Regions from separate parts of the Streptomyces sp. NPDC060194 genome, predicted to be linked through region 2. Evidence: riboswitches for the same ligand, from Rfam matches in the RefSeq annotation. Region 2 holds a riboswitch; each other region holds the start of a gene.

Region 1 (2,295 bases), on a different contig from region 2:
CGGCGGACTGTGGAGCGCGGACCTCGGCAACGGACTGCACGGCGGACTCCAGTTCAGCCCGGAGACCTGGGCGCGGTACGGCGGTCTCGCCTACGCGCCGAGCGCCGACCTCGCCAGCCGCTCGCAGCAGATCGCCGTCGCGGAGAAGGTCCTTGAGGCCGAGGGCCCGGGCGCCTGGCCCGGCTGTGCGGACATCTCCGGGCTGGCGAAGGCGGCCGGCGGCTCCGACGAGCGGCCCCAGGTCGACCCGGGCGCGTCCGCGAGCCCCGCGGAGACGGCGGCCGAGCGGAAGGCGGAGAAGCGCGAGAAGCGCGGCGGCCGCGACGACGAGCGCGAGCCGACCGGATCGAAGTCCCCCCGGCCGGCCGCCTCCGCGTCGGACGAGACGTCGAACGACCCCGTGCCGCGCGGCGGCGCCGACGTGACGACCGGCGAGGCGACGCCGTCCGCGTCGGGCTCGGGCAAGCACCGGGGCAGGCCCGCCGAGGAGGCCGGGGAGGCCCTCGCGGGACGGGAGTCGGAGGACGGGGCCGTCGAGGAGCTGGCGGGCCCGGCGCCCGACGACGCCCGCGCCGACGAGGAGCACGCCTCGCGCGGCACGGACGCCACGCGTGACGAGGATCTCGCGGCGGGGCGGTACACCGTCCGCGAGGGCGACAACCTCTGGACGCTCGCCCGCTCGCACGAGGTCGAGGGCGGCTGGTCCGCGCTCTACGAGGCCAACAGGGAATCGGTCGGCGAAGATCCGGATTTGATTCTTCCTGGTCAGAGCCTGGATTTCGGTGTGAAGCAGGAGGCGGGACAGAAGTCCGGGGCCGAGAGCGCCGAATGAGACATGGATAACTCCACCCCCTGTCGTCTTTGAACTTCACCGGGTTGTGTGTTTAACGTCGACTCGCTCGCCGAACCAGGCGGGCCCCGACGACCGTCACGCCGAATCCTGCCGGCGGACGTCGGGCATCGACGCGTAAAGCGCCGTAGGCAGGAGCGGGGGAACCACAGGTAAGCCGCCTGGACCCGCCGCCCTCGGAAGCACGAGGGCGGTACGGAACCGGGCTTGGGGTGAAGAGGCGGGAACGCAGGTTCCCGCCGCCGGGCACTCACTGCGCCCGAACCCGACAGCTCACCTCGTAGGCGTCGGTGAGGAGATCTGTTTCATGCTGCTTTCGAACAAGTCCAAGCACCGCCGCCCCTCCAAGGCCACCCGCATCGCCGCGTTCGCCGGTGTGACCGGTGCGGCGATCGCCGCCCCGCTGCTGGGCGCCACCAACGCCTCCGCCGCCTCGACCTCCGAGTGGGACCAGGTCGCGCAGTGCGAGTCCGGTGGCAACTGGTCGATCAACACGGGCAACGGCTACTACGGCGGCCTGCAGTTCTCGTCCTCCACCTGGGCGGCGTACGGCGGCACCTCCTACGCCCCGTCGGCCGACCAGGCCTCCAAGAGCCAGCAGATCGCCGTCGCGGAGAAGGTCCTCGCCGGTCAGGGCAAGGGCGCCTGGCCGTCCTGCGGCGTCAACCTCGGCGCCGCGGACACCTCCAAGGCCCCGGCCGCCGACGAGCAGCCCGCGCAGGAGCAGCAGGCGCAGCCCGAGCAGCAGCAGGCCCAGCCGCAGCAGCAGGCCCAGCCGCAGCAGCAGGAGCAGCAGGCCCAGCCGCAGCAGGACCGCTCGCAGCAGCCCGAGCGCTCGACGCGCTCCGAGGCCCGCCAGGCCCCGGCCGCGCCGTCCGACCACACCTTCAAGAAGGGCGACGGCGAGTACAAGGTCGTCAAGGGCGACACCCTCTCCAAGATCGCCCGTGAGAACAACGTCTCCGGCGGCTGGAACAAGCTCTTCGAGCTGAACAAGGACATCGTCAAGAACGCCGACGTGATCTACCCGGGCCAGCAGCTGCACCTCAGCTGATCCGGTCCCGCGATCCCGCGCGGCAGCCGTACCCCGTTCCGCCGCGCCCTCCCCGGGCGCGGTGGGGCGGGGTATCTTGTTTCGTAGCGAAACAAAATGCTTCCGAGGGACGGCACGACCCGTCGTCCCGAGGGCCGGGCGTTCGGCAGGCCGACGGCCGCCGTGCGGTTAGGCTCTGAAGACCAAGCAGTGCGGCGGCCCCGCGACGGGGCCGCACATCCGAGAATGGAGATGCTCGTGCCGTCCATCGACGTCGTCGTAGCCCGGGAAATCCTGGACTCCCGAGGCAATCCCACGGTCGAGGTCGAGGTCGGCCTCGACGACGGCAGCACCGGCCGTGCCGCCGTCCCCTCCGGCGCCTCCACCGGCGCGTTCGAGGCCATCGAGCTGC
Region 2 (2,171 bases):
AAGGCGCCCGCCCCTGGGGGTCGTTCGGTCAGACCGAGACGCCGTGCGCGCGCAGGAAGGCGACCGGGTCGATGTCCGAGCCGTAGTCCGGGCCGGTGCGGACCTCGAAGTGGAGGTGCGGGCCGGTGGAGTTGCCGGTGGAGCCGGAGAGGCCGATCGTGTCGCCCGCACCGACACTCTGGCCGGCGGAGACGGAGATCGACGACAGGTGGCCGTACTGCGAGTAGTGGCCGTCGTTGTGCTTGATGACGACCTGGTTGCCGTAGGCGCCGCCCCAGCCGGCGGAGACGACGGTGCCCTGGCCGATGGACTTCACGGTCGAGCCGGAGCCGGCCGAGAAGTCGACGCCGGTGTGCGAACCGCTGGACCAGCTGCCGCCGGAGGCGCGGTAGGGGGTGGAGGTGCCGGCGTCGACCGGCTTGACCCAACCGCTGCTGTTGGAGGAGGAGTCGGCGGTGGCGGGCGCCTCGGCCTGCTTGGCCTCCTGCTGCGGGGCGGCCTCCTGCTTCGGCGCGGCCGGCTTCGGGGCCTGCTGCTTCGGCGCGGCGGGCTTCGGGGCGGCGGCCTTCGGGGCCTGCTGCTTCTGCGCGGCCGGCGCGGCCGAGCCGTCGAGCTCCAGCTTCTGGCCCGGGTAGATCAGCTCGGGGTTGCCGCCGATGACGTCCTGGTTGTCGGCGTAGAGCTGCTTCCAGCCGCCGGCGACGTCGTGCTCCTGGGCGATCTTGTACAGGTAGTCGCCGCCGGCCACGGTGTAGGTGGACTTCTCGGCCTGCTTCGGCTGCGCGTGGACGGGCGCGGAGCGGAAGGTGGCGCCGGCCTTCGCGGCGGGGGCCGCTTCGGTCGAGGCGTGCGCCTGGGCGGCGCCGAAGAGCGGGAGGGCGAGGGCGGCGGAGCCCGCGCCGATGGCGGTGATGCCGCGGACGACGCGACGGGGACGGACGCGCTTGTGCTGTGCCTTGATCGGCATGCTGCATTCCTCTCCGACGCCTGCGGGGTTAGCTGTCGGGTTCGGGCTGGAGATGCCCGGCCGCGGCGACGCGGCTTCACCCCTAGCGGCCCTGGAATACGAAGATCGAATTCCGGGACCGCGTACTGAACGGGTCCCCCGCTCCTGCCGATTCGGTGATTCGAAGTCGGATTCGGTGTCCGGGCGGCGGCAGGATTAGGCGTTCCGTCCGGAGTCCCTGGGACGTTAAGTGACGGATGAGCCGCAGAACAAACGCCGTTTCTTCACAACTGATCCTTACGGCGAATACGGCGGCACGTTTCCGTCACTCACCGTGCGCCCGGCGTCGAAGAGCCCTTGCGGCGAGAGGTCGCATTAGCTGGGTCACACCACGGAACGTCATCGGTATGACCCCGCTCACCCCGGCGGAATTCGGCGGGATCGGTGACCGAAGTCAGGGCCGGAAGCCCCGGAGCACGCTGTCGAACTGCTCGCGGGTCTCCGCCCACCGCTCCTCGGGCGAGGACATGTAGACCACGTACTCCGTGCCGTCCCGGTCGATCCAGGACTGGGAGATCGCGTGCCGCGGACCGCGGGAGGCGTCCTTGTCGCCGGCGGTCCAGGTGAACTCCCAGCGCGCGCCGGTCAGGTCACGGTAGGTGTTGGCCACGAGGCCCAGCCGCTGGTAGCCCGGCCGCTTCGAGACGCCCCGCTCCAGGTCGGTCTGGTGCTCGTAGGGGCTCTCCCAGTCGGTCTCCGGATCGATCGCGATCCGGACGAAACGGACACCGCCGTCGGGGGTGTAGTCGATCTGGCCGTTCTCGGTCCGCCGCTCCCAGCCCTGCGGAAGGAGCAGGCTGAAGCCCTCGGGGTCCTCGACACGGACCCAGCCGTTGGGAACGCCGTCGGCGGGCGACGGGGACTGCCCTCCGGCGGTGCCACCGCCGGTGTCCTCGCCGCCGGAGGGGGACGGGGACGGCCGCTGCTCCCCCGACGCCGAGGCGCTCGCGGACGGGGACGAGCCGCCGCGCCCCGAGCCGCCGCCCTTCCCGTCGTCCAGGACGTAGCGCGAGCTGGCCGCCACTCCCCCGCCGACGAGCGCGGCGGCGACCAGCGCGCCGACCACGGCGGGCCACCGGCGCCGCCCGCCCTGCCGCGCGGGACCGTACCCGGAGCCGGTCGCCGGCCCGTACGCCGCGTCGGCGGCGGTGCCCGAGGGGCCCGG
Region 3 (2,295 bases), on a different contig from region 2:
GCCGCCCCGCCCCCCGGACAGCAGAAAGCCGCGTACCCGTACGGTCCCCAGCAGGTTCCGTACGGGTACGCGGCCCGTGATCCGTATCGCGCCTGATCGCGCGAGTGCGGGCGCGGGCGCCTCAGACGGTGAGGCCCTTGCCCCGCAGCCAGGTCAGCGGGTCGATGTTCGATCCGCCGCTCGTGTGCACCTCCAGGTGCAGGTGGTTGCCGGTGGAGTTGCCGGTGGAGCCGACTCTGCCGATGACCTCGCCGGTCGAGACCTTCTGGCCGACGCTGACGCCGATCGACGACTGGTGCGAGTACGTCACCTCGGTGCCGTCGTCGAGCTTCAGCACGGTGTGGTAGCCGTAGCTGCCCGACCAGCCGGCCTGCGTGATCGTGCCGGAGTGCACAGCCTTGATCGGGGTGCCCGCCGCCGCGGCGAAGTCGAGGCCGGTGTGGGCGCCGGAGGACCACATGGAGCCGGCCTGCCCGAAGGTGGAGGTGATCGTGTACGAGGAGACGGGGAGCGTGTAGCTGCGCGCCAGCTTGGCGAGCCGCTCCTTCTCGGCCTTCTCGGCCGCGGCCTCCTCGGCCTTCTTCTTCTCCGCGGCGGCCTTCTCGGCCTCGGCCGCGGCGGCTTCCTTCTGCTGCTCGGCGGCCTGGTCGGCGGCGGCCTTGGCGGCCTTCGCCTCGGCGTCGGCCTGCGCCTGGGCGTCCGCGGCGGCCTGCTGCTGCTCGGCCTGCTGCAGGATCCGCGCCCGCAGCGTCTCGCCGGCGGCGGCGCCCTCCTGCTGCGCGGAGTTGACGACGGAGAGCGGGGTCGTCGTGTCGAGCGCCTGGGTCACGTCGGCGGAGCCCTGCGGGGCGGCCTCGGCGTCGGTGGAGTCCTCGGAGTCGGCGAGCAGCGCGCCCACGCCGGGCAGCGACTCGGCGTCCGGCAGGGAGTCGGCGACCGCCGAGACGCCCGGCAGGTCCGCCAGGGATATGGAGACCGCGGGCCGCTCCTGCGCGGAGGCCATGCCGGCCCCGCCGACGGCGGCGATCACGCCGACGCCCAGGACCGTGGAGCTGCGGGCGAGACCGCCGCGCTGCTTGGCCACCCGGTGCTTGCCGCGGACCGGACGGATCGTCTCGGCGCTGGGGTTCCACTCGCCGGCCGCCGCGGCGGGTCCGGCGGACACCCACGGTTCGGTGGGCAGGGGGTCCGGACCGGACGCTCCGTCGAGCAGTGCGACCGACTCGGGGGCAGGGCTGTTCGACGCCACGGAGGCGCTCTCCTTTCCTTCCTTCTCGCCTACCGGGTTAGCTGACGGGTTCGGAGCAGGAAGGTCTCCTACGGTCACCTCGACGCCTGAACAGAAGGCGTGAGATGCCCGATTCACCCCAAGAAGTGGTTCCCCGGTTCCCTTGCGGGATTCGGCGCGTGCGCACGGAGTCGACTCTTGCGACGACTGTGACGACCGCTGCGTTATCGAACGTTAATAGACGGCGGGCCTCTATTCCAAGCCGTTCTTGTTGATCGTTAAGGCTTCCGGCCTGGACCAATGCGGCGACGGACGGGCGAAACGGGGCGAGTTGCTCGTGTCCACCCGATGTGATGCCGGTCGCCTGCGTGCTGACGGTTCGTCAATCCGCGCCCACGTGGTCACCTACGGCCACGGCGGCCGTCGCCGTACGGGCGCTCAGCCCGCGCGGGCGGGCCGGCGGAGCGCGAGCAGCGCCATGTCGTCGGTCGACTCCCCGCCGGTGTGCGCGAGGACGTCCGCGGCGACGGCGTCGAGCAGCCGGCAGGGCTCGGTGAACGTCCGGCCCGCCAGCCGCTCGGCCGGGTCGTAGAAGACGCCGTCCGCGTCCCGGGCCTCGCTGAGGCCGTCGGTGTACAACAGCAGCGTCGCCCCCTCCGGGAACGCGTGCTCGCGCGCCCGGTCGGGCCACGAGGCGAGGTCCCCCATGCCGAGCGGCAGCGCGAACTGCTCCGGCAGCAGCACCTCGACGTGCCCGTCGGCGTGGAGCATCAGCGGTTCGGGGTGGCCGCGGTTGACCGTCCGCACCACCTCGGCGCCGTGCGGGATCTCGGCGAGCACGGCGGTGGTGAAGCCCTCCACCGCGTCGAGGCCGTCGCGCCGGGTGCCCTCGCGGGCCAGCGCCCGCTCCAGCCGCAGGGCCACCGCCTCCAGGCTGCCCTCCTGCTCCGCGGCCTCCCGGAAGGCGCCGATGACGACGGCGACCGCCTCCACCGCGCCCATCCCCTTCCCCCGCACGTCCCCGACGATCAGCCGCACCCCGAACGGGGTGTCCTGGACGGCGTACA

The links. Region 2 has a riboswitch for cyclic di-AMP ahead of ACFWEG_RS28920 (peptidoglycan DD-metalloendopeptidase family protein). Riboswitches for the same ligand answer to the same signal wherever they lie in the genome.
Region 1: linked by a shared signal. The riboswitch ahead of ACFWEG_RS08775 (transglycosylase family protein) and the one ahead of ACFWEG_RS28920 (peptidoglycan DD-metalloendopeptidase family protein) in region 2 are both predicted to bind cyclic di-AMP.
Region 3: linked by a shared signal. The riboswitch ahead of ACFWEG_RS09020 (M23 family metallopeptidase) and the one ahead of ACFWEG_RS28920 (peptidoglycan DD-metalloendopeptidase family protein) in region 2 are both predicted to bind cyclic di-AMP.

What each region holds. Positions count from the first base shown of each region.
Region 1 covers NZ_JBHWZH010000027.1:14,435-16,729, forward strand. The annotation lists gene ACFWEG_RS08770 (transglycosylase family protein) at 1-832, shown strand, start outside; cyclic di-AMP (ydaO/yuaA leader) riboswitch at 964-1,152, shown strand; gene ACFWEG_RS08775 (transglycosylase family protein) at 1,158-1,904, shown strand; gene eno (phosphopyruvate hydratase) at 2,136-2,295, shown strand, end outside.
Region 2 covers NZ_JBHWZH010000285.1:1-2,171, reverse strand. The annotation lists gene ACFWEG_RS28920 (peptidoglycan DD-metalloendopeptidase family protein) at 29-967, opposite strand; cyclic di-AMP (ydaO/yuaA leader) riboswitch at 970-1,135, opposite strand; partial or broken gene ACFWEG_RS28915 (serine/threonine protein kinase) at 1,401-2,171, opposite strand.
Region 3 covers NZ_JBHWZH010000028.1:16,772-19,066, forward strand. The annotation lists gene ACFWEG_RS09015 (PrsW family intramembrane metalloprotease) at 1-96, shown strand, start outside; gene ACFWEG_RS09020 (M23 family metallopeptidase) at 122-1,249, opposite strand; cyclic di-AMP (ydaO/yuaA leader) riboswitch at 1,261-1,416, opposite strand; gene ACFWEG_RS09025 (PP2C family protein-serine/threonine phosphatase) at 1,667-2,295, opposite strand, start outside.